Regions from separate parts of the Paenibacillus sp. FSL R5-0486 genome, predicted to be linked through region 3. Evidence: predicted binding sites of a transcription regulator. Region 3 holds the regulator's gene; each other region holds the start of a gene.

Region 1 (7,797 bases), 2.7 Mb from region 3:
CTATTCTCTGGGATATCGGAAACGGACGTATATTTCCCGGTCAATAGACCTTGAGCAAGCGGGGAGTATACAACTTGTCCGATGCCTTTACGCTCACCGAGCGGGATAATCTCATTTTCGATATAACGGTCAAACATGTTGTACACCGGCTGATTGACCACGATACGATCCAGGAGCAGACGGTCTGCTGTACCCAACGCAGCTTCCATCTGAGCCGCAGTCCATTGGCTGACGCCCACATATAACACTTTGCCTTGGCGTACCAGATCATCGAGCGCGCGGAGTGTTTCTTCAATTGGTGTTTCGGTATGATAACGATGGCAGTAATAGATATCCACATATTCAACGCCCAGGCGCTTCAAGCTGGCTTCACATTGCTCCTTGATATGTTTGCGAGACAACCCCTGGTCATTCGGACCATCACCCATTTTGCCAAATACTTTGGTTGCAAGTACATAAGAGTCACGGGAATATGCTTTGAGCGTCTGCCCCAGCAGTTCTTCTGCTGCACCCCGTTCATATACATTGGCAGTATCAAAAAAGTTAATGCCTTCATCAAATGCAGTTTCAATTGATTTCACCGCATTCTCACGTTCCACATACCCTCCGTACGTCAGCCAGCTTCCCAGACTGATCTCGCTTACTTTCAGTCCGCTTCCACCTAATCTGCGATAATCCATTGATTGCATATCCTCCTCTGTTGGTTATAAAGATGAAGTTCACTTTCTATTGTAACGTAACCAGCTCGGAATAAAAGGGCTTTGGCTCAGAAAATGGAAAATGAAAAAAAGCGCACCTATAAGGTGCGCCGAATAAAGATCTATGATCATGATCTAAGGCAAAGTAATGCTCAAAGCATTCAACAGATCAGCCTGTCTGACCGGCTTGGTCAGAACAGCATCAAAGGCTTCTGCTTCATGCAATTCAATGTGCATACCATAAGGAACAAGAACAATGACGGGCAGATTCTCCAGTCGCTGTTTCAGTTCATGTACAAAATCAACCGCGCCGCCTTCCATTAATCCCATATCCACAACGGCTACATCCGGCATGAATCCTTCCTTGATCCAATCATGCGCTAATGTCACACCCGAGGTCATGTGTACCTCCATCTCCCACCTACGCATCAGGGAAGAGACACCTTGCAAAATATCAGGGTCCTTGGCAAGCAACACCTTTTTCCCTTTTAACCGTTGCTGAACACTTGCGAGTTGAGGTAACTCCCAGTATCTGCGCAATGGAAGGGAGATGTTGAATTCCGTCTCATTTTCCTTCACACTGCTCACCTGAATACGGCCATGCATGAGAATGGCAAGATTCTGGCTTACAGCTAAACCCAGATTGCTTCCAATCAGTTTTTGGATATTCAAATTTTCATCTTGGCTGTTAAAGGTTGGTGTCTTCTTGTCCGATAACATCTGACCCGTGTACTTCACCTTGAGCTGAAGTGTACCGTTCTCCTCCAATTCTTCTCCGTTCACCACTGCTGTGATCAGAACGGAACCTTCACGCGTTGAATCGAGAGCATACTGAATGACGTGTGCAAGCAACTGTCCAATCTTGACTTCATCACCAACGAACACTTGAGATACATTCAGTTCAAGATTTAATCCCAGCTCAATGTTCTTGCCCGTCGCAATCCCGGCATAGAGATACACGGTATTCTCAATGGTGCCTACCAGATCAAACGGATCATCATGTATAACCGTTTTACCTGCTTCATTAATGTTGAAATTCATCATATTATTCAGCAAGGAAAGCAGAATATTGCCGCTTGTCTCAATCATGTTCACATATTCGGACTGCTCCTCAGGCATATCCGGTGTGCGCATCAGATCTGTCAGTCCCAAAATACCGTTCAAAGGATTGCGAATCTCGTGACTCATTAGCTTCAACATCTGTGTTTTGGTCATAGCCTCAGATTCGGCACGTTCTTTCTCTGCCTGGAGCTGTTCTTGCATTTGTTCCGAATCACTCAGTTTCCGCTCCTGAACATGCAACGTGCTTTCCAGATCAACAACATAACCCAGGAATACAGCCATCGCCTTCAGTGTCTTCATATCGGTTTCGCTGATCACATAACCAGGATCATCCATCAGACAGATGGTGCCAAATGTTTCGCCCGATCTTCTCATAATAGGCACGCCCACGAAGAAGCGATTGCCAAGTCCGCTCGTAACGCCCATGGATCGTGTCATCGGATGTTCACATGTATCCGGGATCGTAAGAACGCTACCGTTGTCTCTTAATACCAGGCTGCAATATGAATCCGTAAATGGAAGTGCACTGCCTTTAACAACTAACTCTTCCGTACGATTAAAGGCCTCCAAAATGACATTGGTCACCCCGTCATTCGTGGCAACAAAGATGGTATTGACCTTCAATATACCACTTAATACGTCTACGATATGAGCCGCAGCTTCCTTTATATCTTCATAGAAGCCTCTTGTAATGCCTTCTGCCGTCCCCATGATTCACCCCTCTTATCTTAGCTGCACTTTCAAATCTGTATTTCAGAATGTTTAATCACGTACAGGGGTCATCAAAAATCCGAATAGCTGTCACAATCTATACTTATATGATTAACACCGTAGAAGTATAAGAGAATCATACTCCCTGCCTATTGCCCATTTGTGGACAAAAACAGGTCTTAAACGGATGGTTTAACGACCGCGAATTCATTGCAACTCGCCTTTTCAGCTTGATTAAAGTCCATCTTGTCCGACTTCGGATATTATACTTGCAGAATAACTAGAAATTATACGCTTCCGCTCAGACTTTGGGAACCTTTATCCGTAGCAATTAAAGGAAAGTCCACTTTGTTCAGTAAGCTGTGTGATCATTATCACACCCAAAAAACCACATATAGTTTATAAATGGATAAGACGAATCTACATATAGTATTTAACGTGAATTGAATGATAACCAAAATCATTTTAGGAGGAACCTTACATGAACATGCTTGAGTATGCCACCCCACCGGCATCCGATCTATTATCCGACCTGGGAAGACGAATTATTGGCGCAGAAGACGCCGATACGCTGAGGGAAAATGCGAATCTGAACGGGGATTCCTTCAGTGGTAAGATGAGCAGGCTCGGTTCGGAGACCGCCAAGTGGCATGCTCTGCGTCATGTGTTGCCGAAAGAGCTTGCCCAAGCTGTGGAGAATGGGGATCTGTATGTACACGATCTGGATCAGTATGCACTTGGAACGACCAACTGTATCTTTATCCCGTTTGACCGTCTCCTTGCTGCGGGTTTCAACACAGGTAACGGATCGGTTCGCACACCTCAGACGATCATGTCTGCCATGGCTCTGGTTGCGATCATCTTCCAATCCCAGCAGAACAGTCAATATGGCGGTGTATCGGCCAATAAAATTGACTGGGATCTGGCCCCTTATGTACAGCGATCGTTCCGCAAACACTACCGCAAAGGGCAACGGCTCTTTGGTGAAAATGTTCTGATCGGGGATGAACAGCTTCATCTGGATAGCATCGAAGCGAAGAATCAATGTCCGCGGGCATATGCCTTCGCCTATGAAGAGACTGAATTGGAGACAGGACAAGCTGCTGAATCACTGATTCATAACCTGAATACGATGAGCAGCCGGGCGGGTGGTCAGATTCCATTTACTTCACTGAACTATGGATTATGTACTTCTGCGGAAGGACGGTTGGTATCACGCTCGTTGCTGGAAGCAACCATTCGTGGCCTGGGCAACGGGGAGACTCCCGTGTTCCCTCAACATATTTTCCAATGTAAACAGGGGATCAATCAGGCTCAAGGAGAGCCGAACTATGATCTGTTCCGGCTCGCAGTCACCTGTTCATCCCGGCGGATGTATCCTAACTTTGTCAATGTGGATGCCTCTTTCAATCTGCCTTTCTATCATCCGGAAGATCCGGATACGATCATCGCAACCATGGGATGCCGCACACGTACACTGGCTGACCGGTTTGGTCGCAATCGTCAAAGTGGTAAAGGTAATCTGTCCTTCAACACCATTAACCTCGTGAAGCTCGGCATCCGGTTTGGCATCTGCCAAGGTGCAAGAGCTGTCGCTGACCGAGCCGGATTCTATACTGCTTTGGAGTCAGTTATGCATAATGCCGCTTCCGGCCTGTTGCACCGCTACCGAATTCAGACATTGCAGCCTGCCAAGGCATCGGACTTCATGATGCGGGAGGGTGTATGGGAAGGTGGAGAACAGCTTGGCCCGAACGAGCCGGTTGCCGAGCTTTTAAAGCATGGAACATTATCTCTTGGTTTTATCGGACTCGCGGAATGTATGACAGCTCTCTATGGGCGCCATCATGGGCAGGACCCTCATGTACATCGCGAAGCGCTCAACATTATTCGGACCATGAGAGAGTTCTGTGACCGGATGAGCGAGCAGCATAACTTGAATATCACCCTGTTTGCCACACCTGCTGAAGGGTTGTCCGGCAAATTCACGAAGATCGACAGAGAGCGTTATGGCATTATTCCCGGAGTGAATGATCGGGAGTATTATACGAATTCATTCCATATCCCGGTCTACCACACGCTTCCAGCATATCGGAAGATTGAACTGGAGGCCCCATTCCACACTTTATGTAACGCGGGTGCGATCTCCTATGTGGAGCTTGACGGAAACGTTCGGGCCAACACCGCAGCTTTCCTGCGAATTGTACAGTATGCACTGGCGCAGGATATCGGTTATTTCTCCATTAATCATCCAATTGATCGCTGCCCTGCATGTGGTTATGAAGGCGTCATTGGGGATGTATGCCCAAGCTGTGAAGCCCATGAGAACCATGTACACTTCCAGCGGTTACGCCGCGTAACTGGCTATCTGACCGGGGATTACAAAGTACGCTTCAATGCTGCGAAGCAAGCCGAAGTGCGGGATCGGGTGAAACACCGGTGAATCTATATGGTTACATCCCGGAATCGGTGAATGAAGGAATCGGCCTGCGTGCCGTGTTGTTCATCAGCGGATGCCGTCACGCCTGTCCGGGCTGCTTCAGTCCGGATTCATGGAGCTTTCGAGCGGGGGAGCCCTTTACAGAGGAGCGGCAGCAGCAGATTCTGCATGAAGTGACGACCCATCCATTGCTGGATGGCGTTACGTTGTGTGGTGGTGATCCCTTTTTCTCGGCAGCAGAATGTACGTCTTGGGTCCAGCAGCTCCGCGCTGCACGTCCTGATCTGACGGTATGGGCCTACACGGGATTCGAATATGAAGAACTGATTACCGACCCTGCAAGAGCGGAGCTTGCCCGGTTGTGCGATGTGATTATTGACGGTCGATACGTTGAAGCGGAGCGTGATGTTTCCCTTCCCTTCCGCGGCAGCCGGAATCAGCGTTTGATTGATGTCAGTGCAACACTAGCCACTCGAACCATCGTTACAATGCAGCTCAGTATGCTGTAACATTGGTTTTATTCCCCTCACCAACTAACAAGGCACGGGTCCCCAGCGGACTCGTGTCTTGTTGGCGTATAGCGGTCTTCTTTAAGAAATAGGTTTTATCCATTCTCTCTATTTTCTTCTCTATTGCATGACGATATATAATATAGGTAGTTATTAAGTTAGCATTTAAAATTTAACCGTTTACATAAGGTAACCAGGGAGGAATCATCTTTTATATGGATATTGTTCAAGCATTAATTACATGTATGCCTTTCTTTCGAGATACGATTCGTCAGGATGTAACCCTCTCCGTGATTGATCATGAGAAATTCCTATATTTCTCAGCAGGGGAATCGTTAAAACAACTGAATTATCAACCCGGCGACCCTCTATTGGATGGAAATCGAAATTTTGCTGATCTCAACGGCGGTACAGTCAAACGATTCGATCACTACCCTAAAGATTTATTCGGTGTTCCTTTTGACGTGGCTTTTATCCCCATTAAAAATGAAAAAGGTGAAGTCATCGCCCTGTTTAATCTGCTCTACAGTATGGATGACAAAGACCAGTTGCAACAGCTCATGGATGCTACCGAAAATCTGACTAACCAGTTAATTGACAGTGTACAGCATGTAGCTGCACACTCCGAGGAACTCAGTGCCACAACCGAAGAGATCCGGAACAATTCCAAACAAGCCGTACAGAAATCAGGCAATGTCACTCAGGTCGCCAGTTTCATTCGTGAAATCTCCGAACAAACCAATCTGCTTGGCTTGAATGCTGCCATTGAAGCTGCTCGTGTAGGGGAAGCTGGTGCAGGTTTTGGCGTTGTTGCCAAAGAAATTCGCAAACTGTCTGTCGATACCAAAGAAGCGACGGCACGTATTGAAGATTCTCTTCTCTCAGTTCGGCAATCCATTCAAGGCATGGAGAATGAACTTGGTGAGATCACTGCAAGCTCCCAAGAGCAGGCTGAACTCGTAAACAATTTTATGAGCACAATTGAGCAACTGAATGAAACCAACAAACAATTGAAGCAATTTGTGCAAAAAATGATTACGTTTGACGGAAAATAAAAATACGTTTAATGGACAATACAAGCACGGTTTCATATCATAGAAATTTGTATAATTCGTTTCCTACCGCTCAGGGGATTTATGCAAAATGGTCATTAAACAACAAACTAAGCCTCCGAATAAGTTCAGAGGCTTTTTCATGAGCTATTTGACTTAACGAATCTCAAAGTGACTGATGCGCACACCCGCAGACAACACAATGTATACATCCTGTGCACCTGATGCACCTGTGAGTTCCGCCTTCACGTTAGACCACTGCTGGGCTTCACCTTGTGCCAGTTCCACACGTCCTGCGAGCGTACCGTCTGGTGAACCGAGTCGAATTTCCAACACAGCGCCTGCTTTTTCCGCGGATACACGAGCTTCAATTGCTGCTGCCCCACTACCCAGATCGGCATCCTTAAAGGCAATCCATCCTTGCTCACCAACTACACGGACAGCACTTCCGCCCTCTTTGCTCTCATCCAGATCAACACCCAGGTAAGCATCATAATTCTCGGCACGAGTAGCCACACCCAGATTACGGGCAGGGATCGTCTCTCCTTCTACCGTCAGGTCTGCAACCAGCTGAACATCGGAGGATGACTTGGCAACCATAATAGAGTAAGTTCCACCTTCCACGACATACCGATCACGAGTTACATCCCAGATTGCCAGTTCCTGAACAGGCAAAGTAAAGCTGACCTTCGCTGTAGCTCCCGCTTCGATATGAAGACGACGGAATCCTTTTAACGTTTTGAGTGGACGTTTCACCCGGGATTTGCCTGCACGAACGTACAACTGAACAACCTCCTCACTGGCAATTGAACCTGTATTGGTTACATCTACAGTTACCGTAACGCTGCCCTCTGTACCCACTTGAGCTGGGCTAAGTTCCAAATTGCTGTATTTAAACGTTGCATACGTCAGACCATGTCCAAACGGATACAATACATTACCTTCAAAATATTGATACGTACGACCGGATTGAATGATATCGTAATCCTTGATGTCGGTCAGTTGATCTGCTGATTGTACCCATGTCATGTTCAAACGGCCTGCTGGCGCATAGTCGCCATAGAGTACGTCTGCTACTGCGTTACCCAGTTCCTGTCCTGCGTGTGAAGTATACAATACCGCCGGGATGTTCTCCTGGACCCAATTCGATGTGAATGGATAACTGCCCACGATGACAACTACCGTGTTCGGGTTCGCGGCATAGACCGCCTCAACCAGACGTTGCTGGGATTCGGCGAGATCCAGACTTGGACGGTCAATCTCTTCTTTACCATTTACAAGCGGATTATTACCAACAAAGACAATCGCCGTTTCCGCAGCCTTAG
Region 2 (7,797 bases), 160 kb from region 3:
AGGCACCGCCTTCACGGGCAGCGCCGAAAATCTGCTGCAGTCTGCGACTGCCATACACCACTTCTTCACGCAATATTCGTCCTGGTCCCAGCTGTGGCAGTGATGGCGTAATACCGAAGTAACGGCCTAAAATAGTTTCTTTTGGTGGCTCGCCTTGAGGACTACCGTTGGTTACGCCATTCGTTCCATCAGGGTTAGGAACAGCAGGAGGTGATGCTTGTGCAGCTGTGGCTTCTGCTGCTTCAATGGCCTGCTGATAACTGTCAGGATCAAATATAAATGTAAAGGACATCGTCTCAGCGGGTGCTCCGGTTCGTTCCACGAACCCCCAATAATAGGGGCGATTGGTCAACGCTTTGTCCGCCTCAGGCGAGAGTTTGACTGTAACATGGGCAGGAGAACGCTCCATAATCTGACAATCCAGTGCTTCCAGATAGGTGAGAACATAAGCCTGCACTTCATGGGGAGACATGGTCATGAGTTAGCTACCTCCTTTACGAAGATCTAACAACCCGGATACGGCAGGCCCTTCATCTGAAACCTCACGTTGAATAGAGTTCAGCGATTGTCCAAGTGAATCCATTTTGCGGCGAATATCTTCATCAGTTTGTGATTCCAGCATGATTTTGTACAAACTTTTCTCAATAGACTCCTTCTTCTCTAACCGTTCCAGAATGACATCCAGCCCGCCGATCACCATCTCAAACATATTGATCTTCTCATGTAGCAGATTCAGAATATGTTCCTCTATGGTTCCCGTCGTAGATAAATTGAAAATGTTCACGTCATTCTGCTGTCCCAGCCGGTGTACCCGACCGATCCGCTGCTCAACCCGCATAGGGTTCCAAGGCAGATCAAAGTTGATCATATGATGGCAAAATTGCAGATTGATGCCCTCACCACCTGCTTCGGTTGCAATCATGGCCTGCACACGCCCGCGGAAGAGATCCATCATCCAGTCTTTTTTGCCTCGATTCATGCCACCCCTATAGGGTACAGCCGTAAGCCCATTGTTGCGGAAATAGTTTAGCAGATACTCCTGCGTGGCCCGGTATTCGGTGAAGATAATTACTTTTTCATTCATGTTCCGAACCAGTTCCATCGTTTTCTCCGCTTTGGTATTCTCCTTGATCGCTTTAATATGGGCAACGAGTTCCCAAATCTTGTCCCGAAGGGGAGAGTCCAGCGGAAGTTTCTTCGACAGATTAACAAGCGTCACGAATACAGCATCTCGACTGCTGCACACTTCACGCTGCAATGTAACAAGGGAGAGCATGCTACTTAGGTTGCCGCCAGCTTCCTGGTACTGGTCTTTAACAAAGGAAGTCACGCCATCATAAAGCGCTTGTTCTTCAGGCGATAGTTGCAGATTCACGTTGGAGACATTCCGTTTGGTAAATTGAACGGGGCCTTCGCCGCGGCGGTTACGAATCATGACTTTGGATAACTCGTTCTTAAGCTGTTCCTGATTTTTCGGAACCCGTTTGTCTACAACAAAGTTGGCCGCAAAGTCACCCTGACGACCCAGTTGACCGGGCTTCAGCAGGTTGATCAGATTGAACAACTCGCTCATATCGTTCTGCACAGGTGTAGCTGTGAGCAGCAGACAATACTTTTTGCGCAATTTCAGCATGAATTGATAGTTGGTTGTTTTCTTGTTTTTGAGTTTATGAGCCTCGTCAATAATAATCATGTCGTAATCAGTATTCAGCAGCATATCTTTATGCGGGTCACGTTTGGCTGTATCCATGGAAGCAACAACCACTTCATTCTGCCAGGAATAGGCCTTTTTCTGGGCAATAGCAGGGATGCCAAATTTTGAATTCAACTCCCGTACCCATTGCAGTACAAGAGAGGCTGGCACGAGAATGAGTACCTTGGATACGAGACCTCGAACCATATATTCTTTCAGAATGAGACCGGCTTCAATGGTTTTGCCAAGACCCACCTCATCGGCGAGAATGGCCCGGCCTGACATTTCAAATAATACTCTGCGTGCAGTGTCCATCTGGTGAGGGAGTGGAGTGAGACCTTGTAGATGCTTGAGACATTGGATCTCGTCAAAATTGGGAATCAGGTTGGTCTCTTCGGCTTGAATGCCGAGTTGGAAGAGTCGGTAATCCCCCCAAGGCCCCCCTTTATCCAGTCGTGATTCCAATTGATTAATCCAGCTTCGATCAAATTCTAACGGGACGGGCAGCTCAGCTACAGGTTGATTTGTGTGGTGCGGGTTTTTCCGGTTCATGGTGTTTCCTCCCCTGCCATACGTGATGACGTTTTATTCGTAGGTAATAGTATGGACGAATGAGAGTCAGTTCATAACTATGTGGGTTCAAATAAGGAATATTTACACTTGTCACTCCGATGACAGAATAACCTTCCAATCGCTGTTATCCCCAGATATTTTTTGATTCCCTTGTCCAAAGGGGGAAAACCCGGGGATAGCGTATGCTTTCGATGCAGCTTTCTTTCAGAAAGCTTTTAGGCCAACGCTTCGCTTCTTCAGGTTATTTCTGTCCTCTCCGTTCTTGTGTAAAAAGTTTAGTTGAACCAATGTGAACTACAGTTTATTTACAAGAAGCTTGTCCGAGCATAGGGAGTATATGAAGATGGATTATGATAAAAGTCATATGGAAAATCAATATATGGTGTAATATACTGGTTTTATATCACTATATGTGGTGTTTCATCATAATTTACTTTTATAGTGAAAATGGAGATTTATTCCGGGGAGGTTGAACGTAGCGATGAAATCGAACCAACGATCGTACCAATTAGAAGGACTTAGCGAAAAAATATTTCTGGACCGATACGCCTGGAAGGACGCTGATTCGAATCATGCCAAGGTCGGAGATGTGGTATTGGTATTAACGAAGGATGATCCGAAGTTCCCAACCAAGGAAGTGGGCGAAATCATAGAACGTCAGGGTCAGCTTGTACAGGTAAGAACTCGAAGCGGAGAGATGATCGAGACAAGTGTGGAGAAATTGACACTCAACATAGAAAAAACACCGGAAGAGATGTGGGACCGTCTTGCCAAAGCGATGGCTTCTGTCGAATCCACAGCCGATCAGCGGGCAACGTGGGAATCCAAGTTCCGCTCTGTGTTGGAAGATTGGAAGTTAGTACCCGGAGGCCGAATTGCTGCGGGTGCGGGGGCAAGCGATGAGTTGACACTCTTCAATTGTTATGTCATTCCATCTCCGCAAGACAGTCGGGGTGGCATCATGATAACCTTGACTGAGATGACGGAGATTATGGCACGTGGGGGAGGCGTAGGCATTAATTTGTCCTCTTTGCGTCCTCGCCGAGCGGTGGTGAAAGGTGTCAACGGATCATCCAGCGGTTCCGTATCGTGGGGCGGATTGTTCAGTTATACGACTGGACTGATTGAACAGGGCGGAAGCCGCCGGGGTGCGCTCATGCTGATGATGAATGACTGGCATCCGGATGTGCTTGATTTTATTACCGTGAAACAAACGATGGGGCAGGTGACCAATGCCAATTTGTCTGTATGTGTGAGCAACGCATTTATGGAGGCTGTCAAGCAGGACGGAGATTGGGATTTGGTTTTTCCCGATACAAACGATCCAGACTATGATACCGAGTGGAACGGGGATATGCAGCAATGGAAAGCCGCAGGTCATTCGGTGGTGCACTATCGTACGCTGAAGGCGCGCGAAATCTGGCATACCATTATTGAATCAGCCTGGAAATCGGCAGAGCCCGGTGTGGTATTCATGGAGTACTATAACCAGATGTCCAACAGCTGGTACTTCAATCCGATCATCTGTACTAATCCTTGCGCGGAACAGGGTCTGCCTGCCTGGGGTGTATGTAATCTGTCTGCGATCAATCTGTCCAAATTCTACGATGAAACAAATCATGATGTGGCATGGGATGAACTGGCGGAAACCACTCGTATCTCGGCTAGATTTTTGGATAATGTCATCGATGCAACACCATATCATTTTGAGGAAAATAGACTGAATCAGCAGCGTGAACGCCGGGTTGGGCTTGGCACAATGGGACTGGCAGAGCTGATGATTAAGCTGCGTATTCGATACGGCGGTCCTGAATCTCTTGTTTTTCTGGATAAACTGTATGGATTCATGGCGAAGGAGGCCTATCTGGCATCGGCAGAGATTGCAGCAGAGAAGGGAGCTTTTCCAGCTTTCGAAGCTGAACCGTATTTACAGAGTGGATTCATGAAAAACATGGTTGCGACGTACCCTGAAGTGGGAGAGGCCATTAGCAAACAGGGCATTCGAAATGTCACACTGATCACACAAGCGCCAACGGGAAGTACAGGTACGATGGTGGGCACATCAACAGGTATTGAGCCGTATTTCGCCTTCAAGTATTTCCGTCAAAGCCGTCTAGGTTATGATGAACAGTTCGTACCGATCGCGCAAGATTGGCTGGATAAACATCCGGGTGAAGCTTTACCAGACTATTATGTGACGGCGATGGATCTGTCGGCTGAGAATCATATCCGGGTGCAGGCTGCGATCCAGCAATGGGTGGATAGTTCGATCTCGAAGACGGCCAACTGTCCGGCTGATTTTACAGTGGAGGATACGGCTGAGCTGTACGAACTGGCCTTCGACCTTGGCTGCAAGGGAGTAACGATATACCGCGACGGCAGCAGGGATGTGCAGGTGTTGTCCACGTCGAAGAAGGAAGCGACCCAGGCTGAAGATCAGAACACGGCGGAAGCTGAAGAGAAGACAGTCGTATCTGCAATAGAAAACCCGAATAATGCTGAAGTACAGGCAAGTGATGGAACTTCCAATAGCCAGGTTGGTGTTAAAACGCATTCTTCCGATCAAGCCCCTTCCTCTTCTACAGTACTGGATAAACAATACAGAAGCCGTCCTCAAGTACTGCGCGGTGCGACATACAAAATCAATACGCCATTTGGTATGGCTTACATTACGATCAATGATCTGGAGGGAACCCCGGGTGAGATCTTCCTGAACGTGGGCAAAGCGGGATCGGATGTGTTTGCCATGGCTGAGGCACTCGGTCGAGTATGCTCTCTGTTCCTTCGATACGGAGATCATGGGCAAAAGGTTGAACTGTTGATCAAACATCTCAAGGGAATCGGTGGTTCGGGAGCGATTGGCTTCGGAGCCAATAGGGTTGAATCGATTGCTGATGCAGTCGCCAAAGCATTGGAAAGTCATGTACAGAGCGATGTGCAGGAGAACGAACCTGGAGCATTACAAAAACAGAATCAAGTGGAGAGCACGTATCCAAAAGTAGTAGAGGATCAGAAAACCTTTATCGAATCGAGAGATTTATGTCCTTCATGCGGCTCGGCATCCCTGATGAATGTGGAAGGTTGCAAAACATGCAGCAACTGTGGGTACAGTAAATGCAATTAAATATCTTTTGAAAAAAAGAGAAAAAGAAAGGCACTCCTGACTCCATTACGAAGTCAGGAATGCCTTTTTGTAATTTAGCTAACTAACACCAATCTTGGCATCGATCTGCAAGTGATTGCAATTCATTAAATACAACACCAGCATGGTAGCCGTCGCACACGGCGTGATGTAACTGAACGGATAAGGGAAGATGTACTTTATCGTTCTGTTGAACATATTTCCCCATCGTGAAAATAGGCAACAAGTAGGTTCCCTCATTGTAAATATTCAGATTAAATCCCGTAAAGTTCACCCAAGGAATACTGGAAACGGGAAAAGTATTTGGCGGTTCATTGGGTTTGGCAACAAATTGTTTGTGATCTTTGTAATTATTCATATCTTCCAGATAACGAATGTGGAACGTCTCGAAATCTTCATGGAATGCTGTCCAGATCGTTGAGAAACTTTTGTTGTCCTCATGAAAAATCGTATAACTCGGAGACAATTCGTCCCAATAGCCCAATCTCCCCTCGGCATCAAAACAAGTTCGAAATTCCCTGTGTGCATTGACGACCGTAGAGATCATATGAATAAGAGCCGGATAGAACTTCAATCCTTTAAGCTTCAGTTCGTTGATCAATAGAGTGATATCCAGATTAGCAGTTATGCTGTAGGTACATCTGACCTGATTCAAGTAGTGGTCAAAGTATGGCTTTCGATCCCACTGATCTAACACGATTGAATTAAACATAAGTTATAACCTCCTAAATTTGAATGTCTTTATTTAGGAGGTATATTTGACTGATTTGACCATATCCTATCACATTCCCAATATCGTATTTTTAGAAATTGACCATTTCAGTATACCATGATAGTGAATATGTCGCTTATAGCGAAATCGTCTGCAAAACGCTTTTTCAACCTGTTTCTTTCCTTTATAATTAAAATTGTCTTTATAACAAAGAAGAGAGGGGATTAGATGCGTCAGCCGATAGAAGAACCTATATTTTATTCTTATCCTGGAATGGTAGCGGTGGTGACTTCACGTCATGAGGGAGTCCAGAATGTGATGGCGTCCGGATGGCATACATACATCGGATCATCACCAGGCGTATACGGCATCTCCCTTCGTAAGGAAACATACTCCTATGAACTCATTGAGAAGAGTGGCGTATTCGGTGTTCATTTCCTGCCAGGTCATCGATCGGAGTGGATTCAAGCTGCAGGAACGTTCAGTGGGAGAGATACGGATAAATTCACAAGATTCGGCATTCCGTATGAGGAAGGAATCAAGGTAAGTGTACCCATTTTGACAGATGCTTATTTTGCTTATGAATGCAAGGTTATGGAGATTACGACATATGGTGACCATGAATGGATTGCAGGCGAAGTATTGCAGCGATATCAGGATCAGAAGTACTTTCTGGAGAATGGAATGGTTGATCTGGAGAAGTTGCAAATCCCAATGTACACAGGGCGTTCAGCATACCGGATCATGGATGCGAGGACAGAAGAAAAGATTCACCCGTTCCACCTCTAGGGTCCTAGGCAAGAAGACGTAATTATGAGCAAAACTTTCAATCCGGTCTGACATAGGTTTATAATGGATATTGGCTGCTGAGCAAGTCGGCAGCCTTTTGTTATGAATTCAATTGTTTCAATCGATGTGTGCGTGGGTATGCTGGTTTGCGCAAGCGGGACAGGTAATTTTAGCCACTCGATGAAAAGTACTATATTTAACGACAAAATTAGAGTATGATTTTACAGCTATATGAGCTGGCAGGAAAGGTTACATCGGTTTAATCGTTTGTAACTATTCCTGTAAAGTATAAGGCTTAATACGGGCGTATAATGCTAAACGTGAACTCACGAATGAATATAAAGAATATTTTAATAATTAAACTTAATGGACAGGCAACTCGTCTTCTTTAAGATTATAGAATTCACACAGAATGTCGCATCATCGGATCGTGCTTCGAACAGAAGCTTTTCTTATGTTGTAAATGAAAGATGGAAGGTGCAATACGTATGTTAATGACAACCAGAACGATCAGGAGTTCCTTTATGCCCCCAACACCGATGTTGTTGACTCACAGTAACAAGGAGGGGCATGCATGTCACAATCGTTAAATCGTAAGAGACATATGAACGGACTTGACGGCTTGCGAGCCATCGCTGTACTTGCAGTAATCGCGTATCATCTGAATTTGGATTTTATTCCGGGCGGACTGCTCGGTGTAGGTATATTCTTTGTTCTCTCGGGATATTTAATTACAGATATTCTCGTGTCACAGTGGCAGGAACATGGACGCATTTCACTCGGTGATTTCTGGGTAAGACGGGTAAGGCGTTTGCTTCCAGGCATGCTGACCATGACAGCTGTGGTGATGATCTGGTTGGCCTGTACAGACCCATCCCGGCTTGCTGC
Region 3 (7,797 bases):
CAAACGGAGAGATCGTACTGACAGAGGGGAGTCCACTTCGCAACGTGGTTTTTGAACAGGACAAAGTTGTGAATCCGATCCTTGACAAGTTTACAACATTCACGGACAATTCGGTCAATCGCTCGCTCTACCTACACAAGGATGAAGACGGTAAAGTGATCAAAGGATTGCCGCTGTATGTTTATACTCACGGCATGTCACGCGGCGGTACAAACGCTGCGACAGACCAAAAAGCGGCCATGAAATCCGCCAACGGCTCGGTCGCTCTAATGAAAAAAATGGAAGAAAATCCTGACAAGTACGCCAGCCATGTACTGAATATTTCCTATAATGGCGTATCTGTTCCCTCAACAGAGAATGTTAAGAAGGTCATAGACGCCCTGATTGCCAGCGGCGAAGTAGACCCTAATCGTGTTTACGCGGCTGGCTTCTCATGGGGCGGCCAGTATACAAACAACTTAGTTAACAGCCATCCTGGCTTCTTCGCCGCCGCCGCACCTATGGCCCCGGTAAGCGGTTCACCGAACGCTAAGGACAATGACGCTCACAACAACCTGGCCTATTGGATGTTTTTAAATGCTCATAATGTTGGAGGCTACCAGACTAACCTCAATAACTTTATCAATAACAATATGCCGAAAATGATCAACGCGAGGGCTTCGCGCTTTGAGAGTAATGAGGTCCTTACGTGGCCCTACAATCAATTTGATCAGCCGAACCTGAGGCCGAATCCGGCCAACACACCTGTTCTGGCTGATTACATAGCGCACGAAGTTGAAGCGGCGGTTCTTTACAACCAGATAACTATGGGGAATTGGAGCATAGCTCCCACGGCGCAGTCCTCTAACTTGCCAGCTTGGAACAATGACTACACAGACGTCTTTGATTGGATGTTCGCGCAGAGAAAACCGGTCGTGCCAGGTGCTCCGAGCGGCTTCAAGGCGACAGCCGGTGACGGACAGGTCACATTGAACTGGACCGCCCCTGCTGACGACGGTGGCAGTGCGATCTTGGGCTACAAGGTATGGTATGGCAACGGGACGCCGATCACACTGGATGCGACGGAGACCAAATATACCTTCAAGAACCTGACAAACGGCCAAGGCTACAACTTCACCATCATCGCGGTGAATGCAAAGGGCGACGGCGCGGAGATCAGTGCTACGACGACGCCGATGAAGACGACGACTCCCACTGTGCCTGATTCTGGCGGCAATACGGGAAACACCGGAAATACCGGAAATACCGGCAACATCGGTAATACGGGCAACACCGACAATACGGGCACCGGGACAGACGCTGGAACGTTGAAGTCGACCTACACAGTGAATACACCGAAGGATAAACCCGCGATCACAGACAAAAACGGCAACACCACCCTTCCCGGTGGCGGCGAGATTGCGACCAAAGGCGGGACGAAGATTAAGGTACCCGAAGGCACATCGATAGACTCAAACGGTAAGTTAACCATTCCGGCAGACAAGAGCGCCGAAGTGATACTACCCGGCGACAACAGCACAGTGACCATTTCGGGAGGATCGACGATAGCGAGCGACGGTACGGTTACAGTAGGCGGCAAAGACGCGCATGTGACCCTGCCCAACGGCAACCGTGTGGATATTCACGGCGGATCGAAGATACGGAGCGGCGGAGCGGTTGTGGTAGGACCGAGCGGCGCAAAAGTTAGCTTAGATAACGGCATGTCGCTGAACATCCGTGAGGGTACGGAGCTGGCATTTGATGACGCCACCCCACTGGGCTTCCTCGTGATATCGGGCAATCCTTTCAGGGATGCCAACATGGACGACTGGTTCTACAGCTATATAAATTTCGCCTTCACATACGATCTTTTCAACGGCACGACGTCCACGACGTTCTCACCCGGCACCGCAATGACGCGTGCAATGTTCGTGCAGGTACTGGCCAATCTTGAGAACGTAAACCTCTCCAGCTACACGAGTTCCCGCTTTAGCGACGTGACGGACGGACAATGGTACACCGCGGCAGCCGAGTGGGCGGCCGAAAAAGGCATAGTCAACGGTACAAACGCAGACCTGTTTGACCCCAATTCACCGATGACGCGCGAGCAGATGCTGGTGATACTGTACAACTACATGAAGTACAAAGGCTATGAGCTACCTGAAAGCCACTCTAAGCCCTTCACGGACGAGAGTGAGATCAGCTCCTGGGCGTTGGAGGCCGTTCAGGCACTGCGGGACATCGGCATTGTAGTAGGCAAGCCGGACAACTTCTTTGCTCCCAAAGCCACCGCCACCCGCGCCGAAGTAGCCACGATCTTTGTAAGGTTCGTCGAATATCTGGCTAAGTGAAAGCGTATATAGATAAATGCAGACCCTTCCGGTTGGACAATATCCAGCCGGAAGGGTCTCCTTGTTTTCAAACTGTACTTTTTTTGACAACTCCACGGTCAGGAATTTGAACACCCTCGATTTTTGCATCTAGAATATTCGTCCCCAAGTCCAAAAAATTCTAATTAATTATGCATGTTCTGATTTATTTCACCACAAAAAAAACGCCATCGCAATAATGTGATGGCATTCTTGATTATGGAGCCTAGGGGGATCGAACCCCTGACCTCATCGCTGCCAGCGATGCGCTCTCCCAGCTGAGCTAAGGCCCCAGGATATGAAATAGATAACTTGTCCAACACTGCTACGTTCCACAGGCGACTCCTATATCATATAAAATCCAGCTTTCGCTGTCAATCACTTTCTCAAGATCCAAAGTGATTGGAGAAGAACAACCGATTTCTCTGGTACACACGGACTGGAACTCCAGACTGCTCTTCTCCCTTTACCCACTACACTAATCCTCCAGATCGTCTTTGGACAACAGGGATTTCAGTTCTTTCATGAACATATTGATATCTTTGAACTGGCGATATACCGACGCAAAACGGACATACGCCACTTCATCGACCGGAAACAACTGTTCCATCAATAACTCACCAATCTGGCGACTCTCGACCTCAGCATCGGCTGTATTACGCAGAGATTTCTCCACTTCAGATACCATCATCTCCAGGGTCTCTACGGAGACTGGACGTTTCTCACAGGCACGAATAAGCCCGCGGAGAATTTTGTCCCGGCTGAACTCTTCCCGGCTGCCATCTTTCTTAATGACAATCAGTGGAGTCTCCTCAATCATCTCAAACGTTGTAAATCTTCGGGCACATTGCTCACACTCACGGCGACGACGAATGGATTTTGCTTCGTTGGCCGGACGCGAATCAAGCACTTTGGTACCCATATAACCGCAATAAGGACACTTCAAAACAGATCACTTCCCACGTTTTACTTTTTACCACATATTCCCTGTACTGATTTTGTAATGAAAAACGCATTGCCGACACATAATACTTTTACCAACCCGCGAGGAGGTGAACAGCAATGGCACAAAGCAATGGTAACTCCAACAACTTGGTGGTAACTAAAGCTTCCGCAGCACTCGAGCAAATGAAATATGAAGTTGCTCAAGAACTCGGAATCAGCATCCCACAAGACGGATACCAAGGTAACATGACTTCTTACGAGAACGGTTCGATCGGTGGATACATCACGAAGCGTCTGGTAACAATTGCAGAACAGCAATTGGCAGGTCAATACCAATAATATCTGCATCGTAATACGCTACACAGAGGAGCATGGAGCGGCCGGTGAATAACCGGCCTGCTCTGTGCTTCTACTTATATACTTAGAACGTATTATAGATCTTTACATACTGATTATAATAGTAAATGACTCTTTGTACATAGTGACGCGTCTCACCAAACGGAATATCTTTCACTGTATCGAACGAGCCATCCCATACACCATCTCTAAGCCAACTGTTCACTTTGCCTGGACCCGCATTATAGGCAGCGATCATAACTGCTTCATTGCCATCGAATTGATCGGACAGATTCCGCAGATACCATGTGCCTAACTGAATATTTCGTTCTGGCTCGTGCTTCAATTCCTCCAGCGAAGTGTCGGGAATTTTGGCTTGTTCCAGTATCCAGTTCGCCGTGTCCGGCATCAGTTGCATGAGCCCAATGGCACCTCGTTTGGATTCCTTGCTTGTCTTAAAATTGGTCTCCACCTTGATAATGGAAGCAATTAGAAACGGATCAACCTCATAGCTCTGAGATTGGGCACGGATCTCTTCCTTATAATGTATGGGATAGAACCATGCCATCCAGTTTGTATTCAGAAATAACACCAGTACAAAGGAAACAAACATCAACAGCAATACACGTTTCTTACGCAATATTCTCATAACAAACCCTTACGCTGTAGATATGAGTCAATTTGCTGTTCCGTCGCAGGCCATAAGCCGCTGTTATCGATGACAATATCTGCCAGCTGTTTTTTGCGCTCAATATCCATCTGTACATCCATTCGAGCCTCAGCCTGTGCTGCAGTCATTCCATCCCGACTCATCAAGCGATCTCGTTGCACCGATCTCGGGACATATACAACCATGACTTCCTCGAAACCGTCCTCCAGACCTGATTCGTAGAGCAAAGGAATATCAGATACCACAAGTTTATCCGGATGTTGCAACGCGTATGCAGCAGCCCGTTCGCGCATCTCTCTTCGGATCGCCGGATGTGTGATAGCCTCCAATGCCTTTCGTTCCTCTGGTTGTTCGAAAACAATACTTCCGAGCTTTTTCCGATCCAGTGTTCCATCTTCGTTCAGTATGGCTTGTCCAAACCGCTTAACAGCGGCGGCCAACACGGGATGCCCGGGCATCATAACTTCCCGGGCAATAACGTCTGCATCGATGAGCAACGCTCCCTTACTGGCGAGATAGGCGGAAACACTGCTTTTGCCTGTCGCGATCCCGCCGGTTAAGCCTATATTCATCGTTTCACCTCATAACAACTTCATTATTCCCATAATCATTAACAATAGCGCTGGCAATACAGACAGTCTTCGCATCCAGCGCAGAGCTGAGAATCGTAGGCCAACCTTCATGCCGAGTGACAGAAAAGCCCCACTAAACAGTGCAATAATGAGTGCTGTCCATAGTGTAGGGAATCCCAGAAGTGCCGCTCCCAAACCTGCTCCAAACGCATCCAGAGACAGGGCAATACCCAGCCACATCGCTTCTTGAGCAGATATACTCCCCGAGTTATCCATATCCGCCTTGGAGGGACTGCGAAGGATCTGAATGACAACGCCCAACTTGCGCAACTCCAGTGTAAATACCATTCGTTCCAGTGATCCATTTGAAGCCGACTGCTCCAGATCCAGTGCGAGCACCTGATTCCTGCCATTTGAAGCCGACAGTCTCTCTTGTGCTTCTCCCACTCCAGTTACCTTTGCTTCTGTTCCCTCACCCATTCCAGTGTCTGTTTCCAGCTGTTCTTTGCCTTGCTTTCGAATTAGTTGCAACAGTGACCATGCACCAATACCTATCAATATAACGGCTCCCACGATCGAAGCGATATCCGGTGACACCACATGGGACAACAACACACCTACTTGCATCGACAAGGCAATAACCAATCCTGAACAGATCGAAATAACAGCGATAGATAACAGGGGAATCTTAGTCCTCCGTAACCCATATGTAATCCCGACTCCAAAACCATCTAAACTAAGCGCCAAAGCAAGCGCCAGCAATGAAATAAAATGATGCAGCACCCCGGACTCCTCCTCTGTGCGGTACTCGTGCCAACTGAAGATGCCAGTATGGGTATACGCCCGCTTATTTCTGCCATATCAGTATATGGAGGGAGGAATCCAAGGGTGCTATGATTTCATCATTTCGTTCATTCAGTTCATGTTACAGTAGCTGACAGTTCGGACAAAAATGCGTTCCACGGCCACCAACCACCGTTTTTTCAATTAACGTACCACAAGTTGTACAAGGTTCTGATTTGCGTCCATAGATTTTCAGTTGATGCTGGAACATCCCCATCTCACCCTGTCCATTCACATAGGACTTGATGGAAGATCCACCTGCATTCACTGCATCTTGCAACGTAGCCACAATCGCTTCATGAAGCACCGTTAACTGAGCTTCGGTCAGTGTCTTGGCGATGGTCTCGGGATGGATACCTGCGCGAAATAGAGCCTCGTCCACATAAATATTCCCGATACCGACCACATATGCCTGATTTAAAAGTACAGCCTTGATTTTGGTTGTACGCTTGCCAACCGCCTCGCGGAATGCAGTTACCGTAAAGGCTGGATCAAGTGGCTCCAGTCCCAGCTTCAGCAAAGGTTTGGACACCAGTTCCTCACCTGCATTAAACAGATGCATCGTACCAAATTGACGCACATCCTTATAACGCAATTCCGTACCATCATTAAAATGGAAGATCACATGTGTATGTTTCTCCACATCTTCATGCTGCTCGTACACACCGTATCTTCCTTCCATCCGCAGATGGGAGACAAGCACCAGCCCGTCCAGCAAAATACGCAAAAACTTGCCGCGGCGCTCCACCCCAATGACGGTATGTCCCGCGAGTTCCATTGCAAATGCATCTATGTCGTCCGGCCGCTGAATAATCCGCGGCAAGCTAACGGTAACATGATCAATCGTTTTGCCCACAATAAGTTGATTCAATGTTCTTCTGACTGTTTCGACTTCCGGTAATTCCGGCATGATGTTCTCACCTCCCCTATATTATAACGGAAGATGGCGCTCAGCGGGACCCTTTTCTTATATCTCAAACATGGAAAGGCCTATTGTAAAATACCGGAAAAACCGCGCAGCACTTGATTTATTTCGCTTCGTACCAGTTATCACCAAAGCTGACTTCGGCTTTCAGCGGAACCGACAGTTCCAATGCTTTTTCCATAACTGAAGGTACTAACTCTTTCATCAGTTCCAATTCATCCGCAGGCACTTCGAATACAAGTTCATCGTGCACCTGAAGCAACATACGGCTCTTCAACTTGCGTTCCCGCAGCGCTTCATCCATCTGTACCATGGCCAACTTGATGATATCTGCTGCTGTTCCCTGAATCGGTGTATTCATCGCCGTACGCTCTGCGAAGGAACGCAGATTGAAGTTACTGGCATTAATCTCTGGTAGGTAACGACGTCGTTCCAACAACGTTTTGACGTAACCATCCTGACGAGCTTCCTTCACAATGTCATCCATATATCGGCGGACACCCTGGAATACTTCAAAATACTGATCTATAAACTGCGCGGCCTCTTTACGTGTAATATGCAGGTTCTGCGATAAGCCATAATCACTTATGCCATACACGATACCAAAGTTAACTGCCTTGGCGGAACGACGCATATCCCCATCCACATCCTCAGGCTTCACGCCGAATACATCCGAAGCGGTCTTTGTATGAATATCCATATCGTTGACAAACGCTTCCTTCAAGCGCTCATCGTCCGAAATGTGGGCCAGTACTCGCAGTTCAATCTGGGAATAGTCTGCCGCCAAAATGGACCATCCTGGCTCGGAAGGAACAAATACCTTCCGGATTTTGCGACCTTCTTCCATCCGAATCGGAATGTTCTGCAAGTTCGGGAATTGACTGCTAAGTCGTCCCGTTGCAGCAATGGTCTGACGATAATACGTATGCACCTTGCCATCCCGATTGGATATCTCTTTGAGCAATCCTTCCACATAAGTGGATTGTAGCTTGGCAAGCTGACGATATTGCAGAATATGCTTGACCACATCATTATAAGGAGCCAATTTCTCCAATACTTCCGCATCTGTGGAATAACCCGTTTTTGTTTTCTTCACCACTGGCAAGCCCAGTCTATCAAATAAAATCTCACCCAGTTGCTTTGGTGAATTCAGATTAA

Evidence for each region. Region 3 encodes NrdR, which represses ribonucleotide reductase genes. Its sites were predicted from a motif close to AACACNATATATNGTGTT; they were not measured.
Region 1: the regulator NrdR is predicted to act here: its motif matches at 2,888-2,905, upstream of MKY01_RS29665 (anaerobic ribonucleoside triphosphate reductase).
Region 2: the regulator NrdR is predicted to act here: its motif matches at 2,669-2,686, upstream of MKY01_RS10715 (adenosylcobalamin-dependent ribonucleoside-diphosphate reductase).

Annotation. Positions count from the first base shown of each region.
Region 1 covers NZ_CP150237.1:6,712,723-6,720,519, forward strand. Annotated here, with positions in the region: gene MKY01_RS29655 (aldo/keto reductase family protein) at 1-680, opposite strand, end outside; gene MKY01_RS29660 (histidine kinase dimerization/phospho-acceptor domain-containing protein) at 834-2,471, opposite strand; gene MKY01_RS29665 (anaerobic ribonucleoside triphosphate reductase) at 2,953-4,914, shown strand; gene nrdG (anaerobic ribonucleoside-triphosphate reductase activating protein) at 4,911-5,420, shown strand; gene MKY01_RS29675 (methyl-accepting chemotaxis protein) at 5,636-6,475, shown strand; gene MKY01_RS29680 (glycoside hydrolase family 3 C-terminal domain-containing protein) at 6,629-7,797, opposite strand, start outside.
Region 2 covers NZ_CP150237.1:2,356,230-2,364,026, forward strand. Annotated here, with positions in the region: gene MKY01_RS10705 (YqhG family protein) at 1-478, opposite strand, end outside; gene MKY01_RS10710 (SNF2-related protein) at 482-2,245, opposite strand; gene MKY01_RS10715 (adenosylcobalamin-dependent ribonucleoside-diphosphate reductase) at 2,748-5,390, shown strand; gene catA (type A chloramphenicol O-acetyltransferase) at 5,473-6,120, opposite strand; gene MKY01_RS10725 (flavin reductase family protein) at 6,349-6,909, shown strand; gene MKY01_RS10730 (acyltransferase family protein) at 7,484-7,797, shown strand, end outside.
Region 3 covers NZ_CP150237.1:2,195,049-2,202,845, reverse strand. Annotated here, with positions in the region: gene MKY01_RS10000 (S-layer homology domain-containing protein) at 1-2,330, shown strand, start outside; tRNA gene MKY01_RS09995 (tRNA-Ala) at 2,569-2,641, opposite strand; gene nrdR (transcriptional regulator NrdR) at 2,827-3,294, opposite strand; gene MKY01_RS09985 (alpha/beta-type small acid-soluble spore protein) at 3,411-3,632, shown strand; gene MKY01_RS09980 (lytic transglycosylase domain-containing protein) at 3,715-4,278, opposite strand; gene coaE (dephospho-CoA kinase) at 4,275-4,871, opposite strand; gene MKY01_RS09970 (manganese efflux pump) at 4,881-5,696, opposite strand; gene mutM (DNA-formamidopyrimidine glycosylase) at 5,797-6,624, opposite strand; gene polA (DNA polymerase I) at 6,743-7,797, opposite strand, start outside.